2 linked regions of the Reyranella humidisoli genome follow. The protein of the gene in region 2 interacts with the protein of the main gene of each other region in a pairwise test. Links are inferred from orthologs where the notes say so. Each region holds a gene or a part of one and is shown on either strand. Other genes may lie near its edges.

Region 1 (5,602 bases), on a different replicon or contig from region 2:
GCGGTCGGCGTCGAGGGCGTTGAGGGCCTCGCGCAGCGAGCCGGCGACGGTCGGGACCTTCGACAGTTCTTCCGGCGGCAGGTCGTACAGGTTCTTATCCATCGGGTCGCCCGGATGGATCTTGTTGTTGATGCCGTCGATGCCGGCCATCAGCATCGCCGCGAAGGCGAGGTACGGGTTGGCCGACGGGTCCGGGAAGCGGACCTCGACGCGCTTGCCCTTCGGCGAAGCCGAGTAGGGGATACGGCACGAGGCCGAGCGGTTGCGCGACGAGTAGGCCAGGAGCACCGGCGCCTCGAAGCCCGGGATGACGCGCTTGTAGGAGTTGGTGCTGGCGTTGGTGAAGGCGTTCAGCGCCTTGGCGTGCTTGATGATGCCGCCGATGTAGTACAGCGCCGTCTCCGACAGGTCGGCGTAGCCCGACCCGGCGAACAGCGGCTTGCCGTCCTTCCAGATCGACTGATGGCAGTGCATGCCCGAGCCGTTGTCGCCGTACAGGGGCTTCGGCATGAAGGTCAGCGACTTGCCGTAGCTGTGGGCGACGTTGTGCAGCGAGTACTTGTACTTCTGCACGTTGTCGGCGGTCTTGACGAGCGTGTCGAACTTGAAGCCGAGCTCGTTCTGGGCCGGAGCCACCTCGTGATGGTGGATTTCCATGGTGAGGCCCATGTCGGTGCAGACCGTCATCATCTCGGCGCGCAGGTCATTGTGCGTGTCGACCGGCTGGACCGGGAAGTAGCCGCCCTTGACGCCCGGACGATGGGCCAGGTTGCCGCCTTCGACGGCAACGCCGGAGTTCCACGGCGATTCGTTCGAGGAGATGCTGTAGAAGCTGCCCTGCATCTGGACGTCGAAGCGGACGTCGTCGAACACGAAGAACTCGAGTTCGGGGCCGAACACGGCGGTGTCGCCGATGCCGGACGACTTCATGAACGCTTCGGCGCGCTTGGCCGTCGAGCGCGGGCAGCGGGCGTAGAGCTGGCCGGTCGAGGGCTCGACGACGTCGCAGCTGATGATCAGCGTGGTCTGGGCCGAGAAGGGGTCGAGCACGGCGGTCGACGGATCCGGCATCAGGATCATGTCGGACTCGTTGATGGCCTTCCAGCCGGCGATCGAGGAACCGTCGAACATCACGCCGTCCTCGAAGGTACCTTCGTCGGTGGCGGACGCCATGCGGGCCGTGTGCTGCCACTTGCCGCGAGGATCGGTGAAGCGGAAGTCAACGAACTTGACGTCCTTTTCCTTGATCATCGCCAGAACCTGTTTGGCATCCATTGTCGGTCGTCCCTCTACTTGTGGTTTACTGCTTCAGCCCCCAAAGGCCGGGTCCTCATACGGCGGCGTCACCACGCTCACCAGTACGAATTCGGATCGCGTCGTCGATGCTCGACACGAAAATCTTGCCGTCGCCGATGCGACCGGTATGCGCCGAACTGCGGATCGCCTCGACGGCCTTCTCGACCATCTCGTCCTCGATGACGAGCTCGAGCTTCACCTTCGGCAGGAAGTCGACGACATACTCGGCGCCGCGATACAGTTCGGTATGGCCTTTCTGCCGGCCGAAGCCCTTGGCTTCGAGAACCGTGATGCCCTTGAGGCCGATCTGATTGAGGGCGTCCTTCACCTCATCGAGCTTGAAGGGCTTGATGATCGCTTCGATCTTCTTCATGTGGCTAAAGACACTCCGCACGCAGGCACCGGGCCCTCCCGGTCGGGATAGCCCGTATGCCACACGAGGAAGCATAAACCATGCCAAGATTTTCCACAGGCCGATGCGGGAAATCCGGCGACAGTCTGTCTGTTTAGAAGGCGAAACGCCCAATTTATCGGCAGAAAATTGGTCAATTGGAAGGCAGCAGAGAATCCCCAATGAAACCCGCAAACTCGACCATGTCCGCACTCGGGACCACGGTATTTGAAGTCATGTCGGCGCTCGCGCGCGAGCACAAGTCCGTCAACCTCGGCCAGGGCTTCCCCGACGACAAGGGACCCGAGGAGGTGCGGGCGGCGGCGGCGGAGTACCTGCTGACCGGGCACAACCAGTACCCGCCCATGATGGGCATTCCCGAATTGCGCCAGGCCGTTGCGGATCATGCGAAGCGGTTCCAGGGGCTCGACATCGACTGGCAGACCGAAGTCCTGGTCACGTCGGGCGCGACCGAGGCGCTCGGCGACTGCCTGTTCGGCCTGATCGAGCCGGGCGACGAGGTCGTACTCATCGAACCGCTCTACGATTCCTACCTGCCCATGGTGCGACGGGCAGGGGGCGTGCCGAAGCTGGTGCGGCTGGAGCCGCCACACTGGCGGCTGCCCCGGGAGGAACTGGCCGCCGCCTTCGGGCCGAAGACCAAGCTGATCCTGTTCAACACGCCAATGAATCCCTGCTCGAAGGTCTTCGACGAGGAGGAACTGTCCTTCATCGCCGGGCTCTGCCTGAAGCACGACGTCTATGCGATCTGCGACGAGGTTTACGAGCACATCATCTTCGACGACCGGCGCCACATCTCGCTGATGACGCTGCCGGGCATGCGCGATCGCACGGTACGCATCGGCTCAGCCGGCAAAAGCTTCAGCCTGACAGGCTGGAAGGTGGGCTACATCACGGCGGCGCCGGAACTGATGAAACCGATCGCCAAGACCCATCAGTTCATGACCTTCACCACGCCGCCCAATCTGCAATGGGGTGCGGCGACGGGCTTGCGCCTGAACGACGGCTATTTCGCCACCCTGGCCGCCGACATGCAGCGCAAACGCGACCGGCTGGCCACCGCCCTCGCGGAGATCGGGTTCGACGTGCTGCCCGCGCACGGGACGTACTTCGTCACCACCGACTTCAGGCCGCTGGGCTTCAACGGGACCGACGAGGATTTCTGCCGCCACATCACCGTTAAAGCCGGCGTGACCGCCGTGCCGGTGAGCGCCTTCTATCAATCCGATGAAGCGCCGCGCTACTTCGCCCGGTTCTGTTTCTGCAAGGACGACAGCACGCTCGACAGTGCGATCGAGCGTTTGAGGGCACATTTTTGCAGTTAACCCCCTAGTATTTGCATTGCAGGAACCCTAATCTGCAATTGGTTCGCTTTTGCTCGGCAAGAGTGTGTCGATGTCACAGAGTTTTCGCATTTTACATGCTTGAATATGTCCCCGCCTGCTTGATCGGCATGTTGGCCGAGTCGGGTTTCCAGCCGCGATGAGCCCGTCCGAGGGCACATCCTTCGGATCGGGCACGCCCAAGCCTGTCCGTATCGATGGGCGTCGCCTGCGGAGCGAGCGTACCAGGCAGCTCATCATCGAGGCCTATCTGGCGCTGATTCGCGAAAATCCATCGACACCCATGCCGACAGCGCAGGAGATCGCGGCGCGCGCAGGCTATTCCGTCCGATCGGTTTTCGAGCGGTTTCCCGATCTGCATACGCTGCGCGTGGCGGCGGCCGATTACGGGCTCGCTCATGCGGCGGCCCTGGCGCCGGCCCGTGACGTCGATGGCGATCGCGCAACCCGCATCAGGTCGCAGGTGGAGACCCGCGCCGGCACATGCGAACGCGGTGTCGCACTTTGGAGAGCGCTCACCTACAATTTCGACGAGAACGATGCGCTCACGGTGCGAATCAAGGTCGCCCGGGAACGCACGATCGACCGCATGCGTCTGATGTACGGGCGTGAACTGTCGGTCCTGACGGACTTGGAACAACGCAACCTTCTCATCGCCCTGGAAGCGATGACCGACATCGAGAGCTGGGCCCGCATGCGCGACACTTACGGTCTTTCGTACGCCGAGAGTTGTGCCGTGTGGATCCGTGCGATCGACCGGATGCTGCCATCGACTCCCCCAGACACCAATTCCGGAACGGGCTGAACCTTGTCTGCAATGTCCACGATGAAGTCTGCCAAGATCGACGGTCGCCGCCTGCGCAGCGAGCGCACCAAGCAACTCATCATCGAAGCCTATATCGCGCTGGCCGAGGAAATGTCGCCGCGGGTGCCGACGGCCGCCGAGATCGCCGAACGAGCCGGCTATTCCGTCCGCTCGATCTTCGAGCGATTTCCAGACATCCGCGCCCTCCAGGTGGCCGCGATCGATTATTCGCTGGCGCAGATCTCCGCCCTGGGGCCACCGCGGGGCGCCGACGGCGACCGCACGACCCGGATTGCCTTCCATGTGCGGACGCGAGGGGCAACATGCGAGCAATGGCTGCCCCTTTGGCGCTCGTTGATCGTCAACCAGGGCGATTCGCCTGAAATCAAGGCACGCATACGGATGGCCCGCGACCGCGTAACGTCGCGGATGGAGATGATGTTCGCACCGGAACTTGCCTTGCTGCCGTTGGAGGAGCAGCAGCAGATGCTGATTGCACTCGAGGCGCTGACCGACGTCGAGAGCTGGGCGCGCATGCGCGAGTTCTTTGGACTGTCCTTCGATGAGGCCTGTCTCGTATGGATCCAGACCATTGGACGGCTATTGCCGAAGGACCCATGCGCGGTGGCGTGACGGCGCGGGGCGGGGCCGAGGCCGCCGCACCCTCCGGGCAGGAGCGTGCCGACGGCCGCCGGCTGCGCAGTGCGCGAACCCGCCAGTTGATCATCGAAGCCTATCTGTCGCTCTTGCGCGAAAGCCCGCAGATTCCCACCGCCGTGGCGATTGCCCAGCGCGCCGGCTACTCGGTGCGATCGATTTTCGAACGGTTCCCCGACCTTCATGCCCTGCGCGTCGCGGTGACCGACGATGCCATGATGCGCGTCTCGGCTCAGGTTGCCAGCGAGCGGATGGTCGGAAACCGCGAGTCCAGGGTGCGCCTGCACGTCCAGACGCGGGGCCGGGTGTGCGACGAGTGGCTGCCGCTGTGGCGTGCCCTCAACGCCAACCAGGGCGATTCGCCCGATCTCAAGAACCGGATCCGGCTGATCCGCGAGCTGGTCATCCGACGGCTCGAGGAAGTCTATGCGCCGGAGCTCTCGACCCTGAAGGAACGGGAGCGGCGCCAGACCGTGCTCGCGCTCGAGGCCTTGGTCGATTTCGAAAGCTGGGCGCGCCTGCGCGGGCATTTTGCGATGTCTTTCGAGGAGGCCTGCGACGTCTGGATCCGGGCCATCGACCGGCTGCTGCCGGAAACGCCGCCTGTTTCTTGACGCTCTCGCCGCCGGAGCGTAGGAAGGCGCCGCTTCGTCGGGAGCGATCCACGATGGCGGCCGTAGCTCAGTTGGTTAGAGCGCCAGATTGTGATTCTGGATGTCGCCGGTTCAAATCCGGTCGGCCGCCCCAATCGCCCACGTTGCAAGTCTCCCATGCCTGACTTTCGCGACCTTCTTCCCCGGGACGAACTCGCTCTCCTGACCTGCGCACAGATGGCGCGGGCCGATGCCTTCGCCGTCCAAAGCGGTGTGCCGGGGCGCGAGCTCATGGAAAGGGCGGGAAGGGCGGTGGCCGTCGCGGCCATGCAGCGTCATGCGCGCCGTCCCGTCCTCGTTCTCTGCGGACCGGGCAACAACGGTGGCGACGGGTTTGTCGCCGCGCGTCACCTGCGGGCGGCAGGCTGGCCCGTGCGCCTCGTTCTCTTCGGGCAGAGAGAGTCGCTCAGGGGAGATGCGGCTTGGGCCGCCGGCA
Region 2 (13,107 bases):
ATTGCGTTCCCAGCCTCGTCGTTGAGAACAAGTCGGGCGAGACGATCGACTATCTCCAGGTCGACGTGGTGCTGGCGCTTCGTGACGGCCGCCAGCGCACCATTGAACTCAAGTCGGGCTACCGGGAGGGCGCACCCTCCCCCATCGCGCCCGGCACCAGAACCACGCTGCGGCAGCATCTGGACACGTCGCGTGCCCTCGGTGTGCCCTGTGGCGAAGTCGCCGAGCGCCGCGTTTCCCGGACAGTTTGCGAGACCGCTCATGGCACGGCCTGTGCATCTTCTGTTAGTGTGCACCCCTGAGTTTTTCATCCCGAGGCAAATTCCATGAATCTCCGTCGTAGGACCGTCCTGGGCGCCATGGGCGCCTCGCTTCTCGCCGCGCCGGCCCTCGCACAGGATTATCCGAACAAGCCGCTCAAGATGATCGTGCCCTACCCGCCGGGCGGCGGTACCGACGGCCTCGGCCGCATCACCGCGCAGTTCCTGTCGGAGAAGCTCGGCCAGCAGATCGTCATCCAGAATGTCGGGGGCGCCTCGGGCACCATCGGTTCCGAGATGGTCCGCCGCGCCGAGCCGGATGGCTACACCGTCCTGTTCAACGCCAGCCTGTTCGTGTTGGGCAAGACGGTGGTCCCGTCCTGCCCCTACGATCCGCAGACTGATTTCCGTGCCATTGCCCAGGCGGGCGAGGCGCCGCTGGTGATGCTGGCCAACAACAACGTGCCCGGAAACGACTACGCGGCCACGATGGCGGCCGTCGCCAAGGACCCGAAGAAGTTCTTCGTGGCGATCTCCTCCGGCGGCTCGGCCGGACACATCGCGACACTCGCCTGGCTGAAGCGGATCGGCATCCCTCTCGACCAGATCCTCTACAAGGGTACCGCGCCGGCCAATACCGACCTGATGTCCGGCAGCGTCCAGTTCTTCATGGATCCCTGGACGGCGCTGCTGCCGCTCGCCACGTCGGGCCGCGCGAAGGGCCTGTATGTGACGTCCAAGGAGCGCACCCCGCTCGCACCGAACATTCCGACGAGCGCCGAAGTCGGCCTCAAGGATTTCAACCTGAGTTCCTGGTACGGCGTATGGGCCCCCAAGGACACGCCCGATGCGATCGTGAACAGGCTCGCGGCCGGCATGGCCGAAGTCTCAAAGGACAAGGCCTTCGTCGACAAGACCACCTCGCTCGGCATCGTGCCGACCGCGCGTGGCCCGAAGGACTTTGCCGCCTTCATTAAGTCGGAAGTCGAGACCAACACCGCGCTGCTGAAGGAAGCCAACTTCAAGCCGGAGTGACGCGCGCCCCAGCGCTATTCCGCCGCCTTCGCGATCGGGTCGAAGCGGGTGTCGAAGTCGCGGATGGAGGCTTCGACCGTCGCGGCGATCTGTTTCAACTTGTCGGCATTCACGACCTTAAGGCCGAACAGGTCCTTGACGTAGAACACGTCGACCGCGCGCTCGCCGTAGGTGGTGACGTGCGCCGTGGCGATCTGCAGGTTGAGGCGCGTCAGCGCACGCGTGACGACGTGCAGGAAGCCCGGCCGGTCGCGGCCGTTGACCTCGATCACCGTGAAGGTGTCGGACGCGTTATTGTCGATGAGCACGCGCGGCTCGACGGTGAAGACCCGGTCGCGCTTGGGCCATGAGCCGCGCTGGCTGTCGAGTTCGCGCTGGATGTCGAGGCGGTTGGACAGCGCCAGCTCGACGCGCGCGGCCAGTCGCGCCAGCCGCTGCGGGCCATCGAACGGCTTGCCCTCGAGGTCCTGGATCCAGAACGTGTCGAGCGCCATGCCGTTGGCTAGGGTGAAGATCTTGGCATCCATGATGTTGGCGCCACTGATCGCCATGGCACCGGCGAGGCGCGCGAACAGGCCGTGCGTGTCGAGCGTATAGATCGTGACCTCGGTCACCGAGCGTTCGTCGTCGACCCGGTGCTCGATGGCGAGAGGCTGCTTCGCCCGCTCGGCGCCGCGCACCAGCTCGGCCTGGCGGGCCAGCGTGTCGATCGGGAAGGACAGCCAGTAGGAGGCGTAGCCGCGCGCGAAATGCGCTTCCTTGTCGGCATCGCTCCAACCCGCCAGCCGTTTGGAAATCTCACCTTGGATGTGCTTGATCCGCTCGGCACGGCCACCGCTCAGCGTGCCACCCGAGAGAACCTGCTCCGTCGCATTGTAGAGCTGGCGCAGGAGCGCGGCCTTCCAGTTGTTCCAGACGTTCGGGCCGACCGCACGGATGTCGCACACCGTCAGGACCAGCAGCAGGCGCAGGCGCTCGGGCGACTGGATAAGGGCCGCGAAGGTCTCGATGGTCTTGGGATCCATCAGGTCGCGCTGGAAGGCGGTGCCGGACATGGCGAGGTGATAGCGGACCAGCCAGGCCACGGTTTCCGTCTCGGCGGCCGTCAGGCCGAGGCGCGGACCCAACTGCATCGCCACATCGGCACCCAGCACCGAATGATCGCCCCCGCGACCCTTGGCGATGTCGTGCAGCAGCACCGCGAGGTAGAGAACGGGGCGCGACAGGATCTTGTGCACCACGTCGGCCGACAGCGGATGGTCTTCCTTCAGGACGCCGGACTCGATCTTCGAGAGGATGCCGATGGCGCGGATCGTGTGCTCGTCGACCGTATACGTGTGGTACATGTCGTGCTGCGTCTGCGCGACGACGCGACCGAAGTCGGGCACGAAGCGGCCGAACACGCCGGCCTCGTTGAGACGCCGCAGTGTCGTCTCCGGATCGTGGCGCGACGTCAGCATCTCCATGAAGAGCCGGTTGGCTTCGGCATCGTTCCTCAGCCGGTCGACCAGCCGGATGTTCTGTGTGATCAGCCGCAGGGTCGCGGGATGGATGTCGAGATCGTTTTCCTGAGCAACATGGAACAGGCGCAGGATCGCCACCGGATCCTTGGCGAAGGCATCGGGCGTCGCCACCGCGAGGCGTTCGCCATCGAGCCGGAAGCCTTCGAGTTCGCGCGGCCGCAACGTCTGCCACAGCGCGGCAAGCTTGGGCTTGCGGCGCCGGCTGTCCTCGAGCGCGGCGACGAAGATGCGCGTCAGGTCGCCCACCGTCTTGGCATGCAGGTAGTAATGCTTGGTGAAGCGCTCGACCCCCCGGCTGCCCGGACGGTCCTGGTAGCCGAGGCGCGCGGCAATCTCGCGCTGTAGATCGAACGACAGGCGGTCGTCGGCGCGGTTCGTCAGATAGTGGATGTGACAGCGCACGGTCGACAAGAAACGCTCGGCACGCTCGAAGTGCCGCGCTTCCTCCCTGGTGAGCACGCCCTTGGCCACCAGTTCGCCCGGCTCGCTGACGCGATAGAGATACTTGGCGATCCAGAACAGCAGGTGCAGGTCGCGCAGCCCGCCCTTGCCTTCCTTGACGTTGGGTTCGACGACATAGCGCGAATCGCCCATGCGATGATGACGCTGGTCGCGCTCGGCAAGCTTGGCATCGACGAAGTCGCGCCCGTCGCCGGTATAGAATTTCTGTGCGAAGCCGCGCTGCAGCTCGTCGAACAGCGCGCGATCGCCCCAGAGATAGCGCGCTTCCAGCAATGCCGTGCGGATCGTCTGGTCGCGCTCGGCATAGCGCAGGCTCTCATCGACCGTGCGGGTCGCGTGGCCGACCTTCAGGCCGAGGTCCCACAGGAGATAGAGCATGAACTCGACGATCTGCTCGCCGCGTGGCGTCTGCTTGTAGGGACGCAGGAACAGGAGATCGATGTCGGAAAGCGGCGCCAGTTCTCCGCGGCCGTAGCCGCCGGTCGCCACAAGGCCCAGCCGCTCACCGGCGCTGGGATTGGCCGCCGGATAGGCATGCTGGTCGGCGAAGTCGTAGAGGACCCGGATGATCTGGTCCATGAGGTAGGACGTGGCCGCCAGTACCGCCGGCCCGTCGTTCTTCAACGGGCCCGGCTCCTCGAAGCGGCGGCGGATCTCCGCCCGGCCCGCGGTCAGGGCATCGCGCAGCAGGGCCAGGACTGGCGCGCGCGGCGGCTCACCTCCAGGCGGCATGTCCTCTGCCAGACGGGCGAGGCCCTCCTCGAGCTTGCGGCGCCGGACGATGACACGGCGGTCGGGAATATTGTCGTAGGGCTGGGCCATGGCCGGCGGATACTACAGGGCGCCGCTGGTCTAAAGTAGGGCCATGAGCCCGCTCTCGACCCGTCCTCCGATCCTTGCGGTTTTCACAAAGAACCGTGTGAATCCCGCCTACGATGCGGCCCGGCTGGCCGTCGAAAGGGCCGCGGCGCAAGCCGGCGCCCGCACGGTGCATTATGTGACCGCGACGCCTGACCATGTCGGCGAGCAGAAGGCGCTGGTGGCCGAGGCGCTCGCGGCGCGACCGGACGCCGTCCTCTTCAACCCGACCGACGATGTCGCGATGGCGGAGGATGTGGCGCGGATCACCGCAGCCGGCATCCCGGTGGGGGTGTTCATCAACCGCATGAATGTGCCCGTCGTGACCTTCGTCGGATCGGACGACGTTCGGGTGGGTGAGACGATCGCCCGTGCCCTGTTCCAGGGTCTGGGCGGGACCGGAAAGGTCGTGGCGCTGGACGGTACGCCGGGTGCCCGCACCGCGCGGGATCGCACCGAGGGTCTGAAGCGGGCACTGGCGGAAAACCCTGGCATCGAGCTGGTGGGCTCGCGAGTCGGCTATCTGCAGGAAGTACCTGCGCGCGCGGCCATGGCCGAACTGCTGCGCGACCATCCCCGGATCGACGGTGTCTGGACGGCCAACGACGTCATGGCCTTCGGCGCGCTGAAGGCCCTGGAGGAAGCCGGACGGACCGCGACGGTCGTCGGAATCAACGGACTGCCGGCAGCGATCGATCACATCGAACGCGGGACCATGCTGGCCAGCGTCGACTTCAGCGCCTTCAACATCGCGTCCATCGCCGCCCAGGCCGTCCTTCGTCATCTTGCCGGCCAGCCCGTACCGGCCGAGATCATGGTGCCGGCAGAGTTGATCGACCGGTCGAATTGTCACCGCTGGAAAGTGCCCTTCGAGCGCCGTCCCATCCCGAATTGGGCCGATTTCGTGCGATAATGCCTGGCGTCATGTCGTTTAAAGCAATCCTCGCAACGGTCGCGGTCCTGACGGGCGCGGCGTCGATCGCCTCTCCGGTCCTGGCCCAGGGCGCGCGTCCCGCGGCGCCGGCCGCGCCCGCGCCCGCCGGCCAGATCGATATCAACAGCGCCAGCCGCGACGATCTCATGTCGCTCGACGGGATCGGCGAGGTGCGGGCCGACGCGATCATCCGCGCACGGCCGTTCAAGACCAAGGCCGACCTGGTCGAGCGCCGGCTGATCCCCGAAGCGGTCTACGAGAAGATCGCCGACAAGGTGATGGCCCGCCCGCCGCCCGCCGCCCCGCCGGCGCGCCCGGCACAACCCGCACCACGGCGGACGTGAACGACGCCACGATCTACGCGCTGGGCACGGCGACGCCCACGCGCGCCCATCCCGGTGCGCTCGCGGTGATCCGGCTGAGCGGCCCGCGCGCGGGCGACGCGCTGGAACAGCTCACCCGCAAGTCATTGCCGACGCCGCGTCGCATGGTGTTGCGCACGATCCTCGATCCCGTCAGTGGCGAGGCGATCGACAAGGGACTGGTCGTCTGGTTCGCCGCACCTAACACCGAGACGGGCGAGCCGATGGTCGAGCTGCACCTTCATGGCGGCCGCGCCGTGGTCGGGGCCGCGCTCGACGCGATTGCCCATCTCGGTTTCTGCCGGCTGGCCGAACCCGGCGAGTTCACGCGCCGCGCCTTCGAGCACGGCAAACTCGACCTCACGGAGGCCGAGGGCATCGCCGACTTGGTTGCGGCCGAGACGGCGGCGCAGCGGCGGCAGGCGCTGCAGCAGATGGATGGCGCGCTGCACCGGCTCTACGAGGAATGGCGCGGTAAGGGCCTGCGGGCGCTGGCGCATCTCGAGGCCGCGATCGATTTCCCCGACGAGGATCTGCCCGAGGGCCTGGCTGACGAGGTGCGGGTCGCAATCGCCGGGCTCCAGGCAGAGATCGCGGCGCATCTGGAGGATCGGCGTGGCGAGAGGCTGCGCGACGGCCTGTCGATCGCGATCATCGGCCCGCCCAACGCCGGCAAGTCCTCGCTGCTCAATCTCCTTGCCCGGCGCGAGGCGGCGATCGTGTCGGAGACGGCCGGCACCACGCGCGACGTGATCGAGATCCATCTCGATCTCGGCGGCTGGCCGGTCGTGCTGGCCGATACCGCGGGCCTGCGCGACTCGACCGACGCCATCGAGCAGGAAGGCGTGCGCCGCGCCCGCGCCCGGGCCGCCGCGGCCGACCTGCGCGTGCTGGTGCTCGACGCGTCCGGCGACTGGCGGGCGGAAATGCAGGCCATCATCGCGTCGACCGAGCACTGGACTCCGGCACGCGACATCGTCGTGGTGAACAAAACCGATCTTGCGCCCGTTGCGACCTCTGGGATCGTGGCCCTGTCGACAACGGGCGGCGCCGGCCTGCCCGAGTTATTGACCCGGCTGGAACAGTCTGCCGAGGCATCGATGCAGGACGGCGCCGGCGCGCCGCCGCTGACACGAGTGCGCCATCGCGAGGCCCTGGTCGACTGTCAGGCTGCGCTGGAGCGTGCCCTGGGTGCGCCTGAGGTGGCGTTGGCAGCGGAGGACCTGCGCCTTGCTCTGCGGGCCATCGGCCGCATTACCGGCGCGGTGCGCCTCGACGAATTGCTCGACGTGATCTTCCGCGACTTCTGTATCGGCAAGTAGTCGACAAGGCGGCGGGAACGAGTCGGAGCACGCGCCGTTCAGGTCGCAGCTTAAGCTGTGAACAGTGAGGCATGATCGTGCGGAAATCCAAGACTGCGTCGAAGTCCCAGGCTCCTTCGGAAGCCCGCCCCGGCGGCGAAACCCACCAGACCACAACATCTGCCAACCAGACGCTGACGACCAACCAGGGCGTCGCGATCTCCGATAACCAGAATTCGCTGAAGAGCGGCGCGCGCGGTCCGACCCTGCTGGAGGACTTCGTGCTGCGCGAGAAGATCCAGCATTTCGATCACGAGCGCATCCCCGAGCGCATCGTCCATGCCCGTGGCAGCGGCGCGCACGGTTACTTCCAGCCCTTCAAGAACCTGTCGAAGTTCACCAAGGCCGAATTCCTGCAGGACCCCAAGAAGACCACTAAAGTCTTCGTCCGCTTCTCGACGGTGGCCGGCGGCGCGGGCTCGGTCGACACGCCGCGCGATGTGCGCGGCTTCGCGGTGAAGTTCTACACCGAGGAGGGCAACTTCGACCTCGTCGGCAACAACATCCCGGTGTTCTTCATCCAGGACGCCATCAAATTCCCCGACCTGATCCACTCGGTGAAGATGGAGCCCGATCGCGCCTTCCCGCAGGCCGGCTCGGCGCACGATACGTTCTGGGATTTCGCCTCGCTGATGCCCGAGAGCATGCACATGCTGATGTGGGCTATGTCGGACCGCACGATTCCGCGCTCGCTGCGCCATATCGAAGGCTTCGGCGTCCATACGTTCCGGCTCGTCAACGCCCAAGGCGAATCGACCTTCGTCAAGTTCCACTGGCGCCCCAGCCTCGGCGTGGCCTCGACCCTGTGGGACGAGGCGGTGAAGCTCGCCGGTGCCGATCCCGACTATCAGCGCCGCGACCTCTGGGAAGCTATCGACAACGGCGACTATCCGGAATGGACGCTCTCCATCCAGGCCTTCGACCAGAAGACGGCCGACGAGCTCGACTTCGACATCCTCGATCCGACCAAACTCATCCCGGAAGAGATCATCCCGCTCACGCCGATCGGCCGCATGGTGCTGAACGAGAACCCGGTGAACTTCTTTGCCGAGACCGAACAGGTGGCCTTCCATCCCGGCCATATCGTCCCGGGCATCGACTTCACGCCCGATCCGCTGCTGCAGGGCCGCCTTCACTCATATCTCGACACCCAGCTCAGCCGTCTGGGCGGGCCGAATTTCCACGAGATCCCGATCAACAAGCCGGTCTGCCCGATGCGCAACTTCCAGCGCGACGGTCACATGCGCATGGCGGTGCCGCCGGGCCGCGTTGCCTATGAGCCCAACTCGCTCGATCCCAACGGCCCGCGCGAGAACCCGACGCGAGGCTTCGCGAGCTTCCCCGATCCGAACGCCGGGCCCAAGACGCGGGAGCGTCCCGAATCCTTCGCCGATCACTACTCGCAGGCCCGCCTGTTCTGGCGTTCGATGACGCCGCCCGAACAGGGCCACATCGTCAGCGCCTTCACCTTCGAACTGAGCAAGGTAGAGACCCCGGCGATCCGTACGCGCATGCTGGGCCATCTGGACCTGATCGAGCCGGAACTCGGCAAGCGGGTCGCAACCGCCATGGGCATGGTGGGCGAGGCCGACAAGATCACGCCGGCCGTGCCGCCGCGCGACGATCTCGATCCGTCGCCGGCCCTCAGCATCATCGGAAAGGCGCCCAAGACGGTGCAGGGACGCACGGTCGCCGTCTTGGTCACCGACGGCAGCGATGCGAACGCGGTCCAGAAGCTACGGCAGGCGCTGAAGAAGGAGGGTGCCAACCTCAAGCTGGTGGCGCCGAAGGTCGGCAAGCTCGAAGGCAACGGCCTCGTCCCCGACATGCAGCTCGATGGCGCGCCGTCGGTGTTGTTCGACGCCGTCGTTGCCCTGCCCTCGGAGGCGGGCGCGAAGGAGCTGCTGGGCGTGGCTGCGGCCATCGACTGGTTGCGCGATGCCTTCGGTCATCTCAAGGCCATCGGCTTCAACGCGGCGACCAATCCTCTGCTCGACAAGGCTGGCATCGACACCGATGCCGCGATGGGCGTCATCGCGCTGGACGGCAAGAACGGCATCGAGGGCTTCATTGCCACGGCGAAGAAGCACAAGATCTGGGAGCGCGACAAACTGGTGCGCCCCCAGCGGTGATCCATGCGGAACGACAGGCTTGCCTCCTATCGCGCCAAGCGTGATTTCAGCCTGACGGAAGAGCCGTCGGGCAAGGCGGCCGTCCCCAAATCGAAGCAGCTGCGTTTCGTCATCCAGCGGCATGACGCGACGCGGCTGCACTACGATTTGCGCCTGGAACTCGACGGCACGTTCAAGTCGTGGGCCGTGACCAAGGGCCCGTCGCTCGATCCTACGATCAAGCGGCTGGCTGTCGAAGTCGAGGACCACCCCCTCGATTACGGGGACTTCGAGGGCACGATTCCCGAAGGTCAATATGGCGGCGGCACCGTTCAGCTTTGGGATCGCGGCTACTGGATTCCAGAAGGCGATCCGCACGAGGGACTGAAGCGCGGCGATCTCAAGTTCACCCTTGCAGGCGAACGGCTTCAGGGAGGTTTTGTCCTGGTCCGCATGAAGTGGGACCGCAAGGGTGGCAAAGGTGGGGGCCGCACCAACTGGCTGCTGATCAAGCATCGCGATGATGCTGCGCATGAAGGCGATGACGACAAGGTCTTGAAGGACCCGAAGTCAATCGCTTCGGGACGCACCCTGAAGGAGATCGCACTGGGCACCGGCAAGGCGCCCAAGCCGTTCATGACGAGCAAGAAGCGCGGCGCGGGCGCGGTCTGGCAAAGCAACAAGAAGAATGGCGGAAACACAGCTTCGACGCCGAAGAGCAAGGCAAAGGCGAAGAAGGTTGCCTCCATGCCGAAGTTCGTCGAACCGCAGCTGGCCAAGCTGGTCGAACGCGTCCCCGGCGGGGCGGGCTGGGCCCATGAGGTGAAGTTCGATGGCTACCGGCTGCAGCTTCGCGTTGAGGATGGCGAGGCGACGTTGCGCACGCGCAAGGGTCTCGACTGGACGCGGAAATTCTCGACGATCGCCCAGCAGGCAGAGGCGTTGCCGGATTGCATCCTCGACGGCGAAGCTGTTGCACTCGACAGCCATGGCGCGCCGGATTTCGCGGCATTGCAGGCCGCACTCTCCAACGACAAGTCGGAAGACCTGATCTTCTTCGCCTTCGACTTGCTGTTCCTCGAAGCCGAGGATCAGCGCCCCCTGCCGCTTTCGGAGCGCAAGACGCGGCTGAAGACGTTGCTCGACGGTATGAAGGGCAAGCATTCGGGCCTGCGCTACGTCGATCATTTCGAGACCGGCGGCGATGCGGTGCTGCAATCGGCCTGCCGCATGCACCTCGAGGGCATCGTCTCCAAGGAGCTGGACGCGCCCTACAAGTCCGGCCGCAGTAATGGCTGGACCAAGGCCAAGTGCCGCGCCGGCCACGAGGTGGTGATCGGCGGCTGGACCAGCGAAGGCCGCCGCCTGCGCTCGCTGCTCGCCGGCGTCCATCGCGGCGAGGGCAACGACCGCAAACTGGTCTATGTCGGCCGCGTCGGCACCGGCTTCGGCGAGAGCGTGATGCGCTCGCTGATGCCGAAGCTGCGTGCCGTGGCGAGCAAGACCAGCCCGTTCGCGGCCGGTGCCAGCCCGCCGAAGGAAGCCAACATGCATTGGGCGAAGCCCGACCTGGTGGCCGAGATCGAGTTCGCCGGCTGGACCGGTGCCGGCAACATCCGGCAGGCTGCGTTCAAGGGATTGCGCAGCGACAAGCCGGCCGAGGAGGTCGAGGCGGAAGTCGCGGCGGATCCGGAGAAGACGAAGATGGCCAAGCCTTCGATCGCCAAGTCGGATCGGGCCATCGTGATGGGCGTGTCGATATCCCATCCCGACAAGCCGCTGTGGCCCGACGAGAAGCCGCCCGTCACCAAGCTCGAGCTGGCGGAGTACTACGAGGCGGTGGGCGACTGGATGATCGACCACATCGCCGGCCGCCCCTGCTCCATCGTGCGCACGCCCGACGGAATCGACGGCGGGCAGAAGTTCTTCCAGCGCCATTCCATGCCAGGCTCCTCGAACCTTCTCGACGAGGTGAAGGTGAAAGGCGACAGGAAGCCCTATCTCCAGATTGACCGCGTCGAGGGACTGGCCGCCGTGGCGCAGATGGGCGGGACCGAGCTGCATCCCTGGAACTGCCAGCCGGGCCATCCCGAGCGGCCGGGCCGCCTGGTGTTCGATCTCGACCCGGCGCCCGACGTGAAGTTCGCGGCGGTCATTTCCGGCGCACGCGAGATCGCCGCTCGACTGAGGAAGCTCGGTCTCGTGCCCTTCTGCAAGACGACCGGCGGCAAGGGCCTGCATGTCGTGGTGCCGCTCATCGACGACAGGAAGAGCCCGGACTGGGATACAGCCAAGACCTTCGCGCGAGAGATCTGCCGGCGGGTCGCCGAGGACGAGCCCGGACTTTATGTTATCAAAATGTCGAAGGCGGTCCGGACCGGCCGGATCTTCCTCGATTATCTCCGCAACGACCGCACCGCGACCGCCGTCGCACCCCTCTCCTCGCGCGCGCGTCCGGGCGCCACAGTCTCGATGCCGATCGCATGGACGCAGGTAAAGGCGGGACTCGATCCGATGAAGTTCACCGTGCGCACTGCGCCGGCGCTCCTGAAGCGCAACAAGCCGTGGAAGGACTATGCGAAGTCGGCGAAGCCCCTGCGCGCCGCGATCGAGAAGCTCGTGAAATTTTAATCGGTGTCATCCCGAGCGTAGCGAGGGATCCTTCCTCTTTGACCGCTTAAGGATCCCTCGCTGCGCTCGGGATGACACGAACTGATTGGAGTCGAACATGGCCAAGCAGAAAGCGATGCGTCCCACCTGGGAGGGACACCTGCGTCTCTCGCTGGTGACCTGCCCGGTCGCGCTCTACACCGCGACCGAGCGCAGCGCCGACATCCACTTCAATCTCATCAATCCGAAGACCAACAACCGCATCCGCATGCAGACGGTCGATGCCGGCACTGGCAAGCCCGTCGATCGCGCCGATCTGGTGAAAGGCTTCGCGGTCTCCAAGAACAAGTACGTGCTGCTCGACAAGGAGGAGCTCGACGCGGTGCGCCTGGAATCGACGCGCATTCTCGACATCGAGGAATTCGTCGATGCGTCGGAGATCGACCGGATCTACTGGGACGAGCCCTATTATCTCGCGCCGTCGGGCAAGACCGGCATCGAAGCCTATTCGGTGATTCGGGCTGCTATGGCGAAGCAGAAGAAGGTGGCGCTGGGCCGCGTCGTCATGCACCAGCGCGAGCGCATCTGTGCGCTGGAGCCGCGCGACAAGGGCATCCTGCTCACGACCCTGCGCACCCACGACGAGATCCGCGAGACGTCGCAGGTGTTCGACCGCAGCCTGCCAAAGCCTGACACCCGCATGTTGCAGATCGCCGAGAAGATCATCGAGCAGCAGGACGCCAGGTTCAATCCGTCGCGCTTCAAGGATCGCTACGAGGATGCGCTGCGCGAGCTGATCGCAAAGAAGAAGAAGGGCCAGCCCGTCGTTTCCGAGGCGCCGGAGGAGGACGAGGAGAAGGTTGTCGATCTCATGGAAGCCTTGAAGAGGAGCCTCAGGGGTGGCGGTGGTCCCTCGCGCGACAAGGCCGACCGCTTCCTCGAAGCGCAGGGGCGGAAGACGGCGAAGCCGAAAGCGGAGAAAGCTCGCAAGAAGACCGCGTCCCGCAGAAGCGCGGCTTGAGTCAGCCGCGCCGCTCCCACGCGACCGGCTGCATGACGCCGTCGACCAGGATATGGCGGAAGCCGACGCCGTAGGCGGCATCGATGACATCCGCCGCAAGTGCGACGACTGGCGGGCCGTCGGCAGCGACGACTCGATTGGCGAGGACGATCACGCGATCGGCGAAGCGAGCCGCCAGGCCAAGGTCGTGCAGCACCACGATCACGCAGGCGCCGCGCGCGGCTTCGTCGCGCAGGATCGCCATGGCTCCCAGCGCATAGGCGGGATCGAGGCTGGCGACCGGCTCGTCAGCCAGGAGGACCGCGGCCTCGGTCGCCAGGGCGCGGGCCATCATCATGCGGGCACGCTCGCCTTGGGACAGTGCGTCGATGGACCGGTCTGCAAACTGAACACCGTCGACTCGCTGCAGCGCGCGTTGCACGGCTTCGGTATCCGCGGATTTGGCTGGCCGGCTGAGATCGGCGCCGTGCGGCAGGCGGCCCAGCGCCACGACGTCATGCGCGCGCAGCGGCCAATAGGCCGACGCAGCTTGCGCGAGGTAGGCGATGCGCTGGCCGCGAGTGGCAGAGC

Evidence for each region.
Region 1: the proteins of KQ910_RS05840 (region 2) and KQ910_RS25625 interact in binary tests that used the Escherichia coli proteins (3 or more experiments, as listed by UniProt). The link is inferred for Reyranella humidisoli from one-to-one orthologs.

Annotation. Positions count from the first base shown.
Region 1 is NZ_JAHOPB010000003.1:445,751-451,352, reverse strand. The notes cover bases 1-2,802. They hold KQ910_RS25625 (P-II family nitrogen regulator), read right to left. Parts: upstream 1,670-2,802; coding sequence 1,331-1,669; downstream 1-1,330. Other genes in these bases: KQ910_RS25620 (aminotransferase), read left to right, coding at 1,870-2,802; glnA (type I glutamate--ammonia ligase), read right to left, coding at 1-1,275. In the rest of the region: more of KQ910_RS25620, read left to right, coding at 2,803-3,033; KQ910_RS25615 (TetR/AcrR family transcriptional regulator), read left to right, coding at 3,191-3,856; KQ910_RS25610 (TetR/AcrR family transcriptional regulator), read left to right, coding at 3,869-4,489; KQ910_RS25605 (TetR/AcrR family transcriptional regulator), read left to right, coding at 4,474-5,127; KQ910_RS25595 (NAD(P)H-hydrate dehydratase), read left to right, coding at 5,284-5,602. UniProt on the Escherichia coli protein: P-II indirectly controls the transcription of the glutamine synthetase gene (glnA). P-II prevents NR-II-catalyzed conversion of NR-I to NR-I-phosphate, the transcriptional activator of GlnA. When P-II is uridylylated to P-II-UMP, these events are reversed.
Region 2 is NZ_JAHOPB010000001.1:1,199,977-1,213,083, forward strand. Bases 1,110-4,410 are described here. They hold KQ910_RS05840 ([protein-PII] uridylyltransferase), read right to left. Parts: upstream 4,103-4,410; coding sequence 1,310-4,102; downstream 1,110-1,309. Other genes in these bases: KQ910_RS05835 (Bug family tripartite tricarboxylate transporter substrate binding protein), read left to right, coding at 1,110-1,295; KQ910_RS05845 (sugar ABC transporter substrate-binding protein), read left to right, coding at 4,146-4,410. Also shown: KQ910_RS05830 (hypothetical protein), read left to right, coding at 1-302; more of KQ910_RS05835, read left to right, coding at 327-1,109; more of KQ910_RS05845, read left to right, coding at 4,411-5,051; KQ910_RS05850 (ComEA family DNA-binding protein), read left to right, coding at 5,063-5,416; tRNA uridine-5-carboxymethylaminomethyl(34) synthesis GTPase MnmE, read left to right, coding at 5,413-6,756; KQ910_RS05860 (catalase), read left to right, coding at 6,828-8,927; ligD (DNA ligase D), read left to right, coding at 8,931-11,537; non-homologous end joining protein Ku, read left to right, coding at 11,635-12,537; KQ910_RS05875 (ABC transporter ATP-binding protein), read right to left, coding at 12,539-13,107.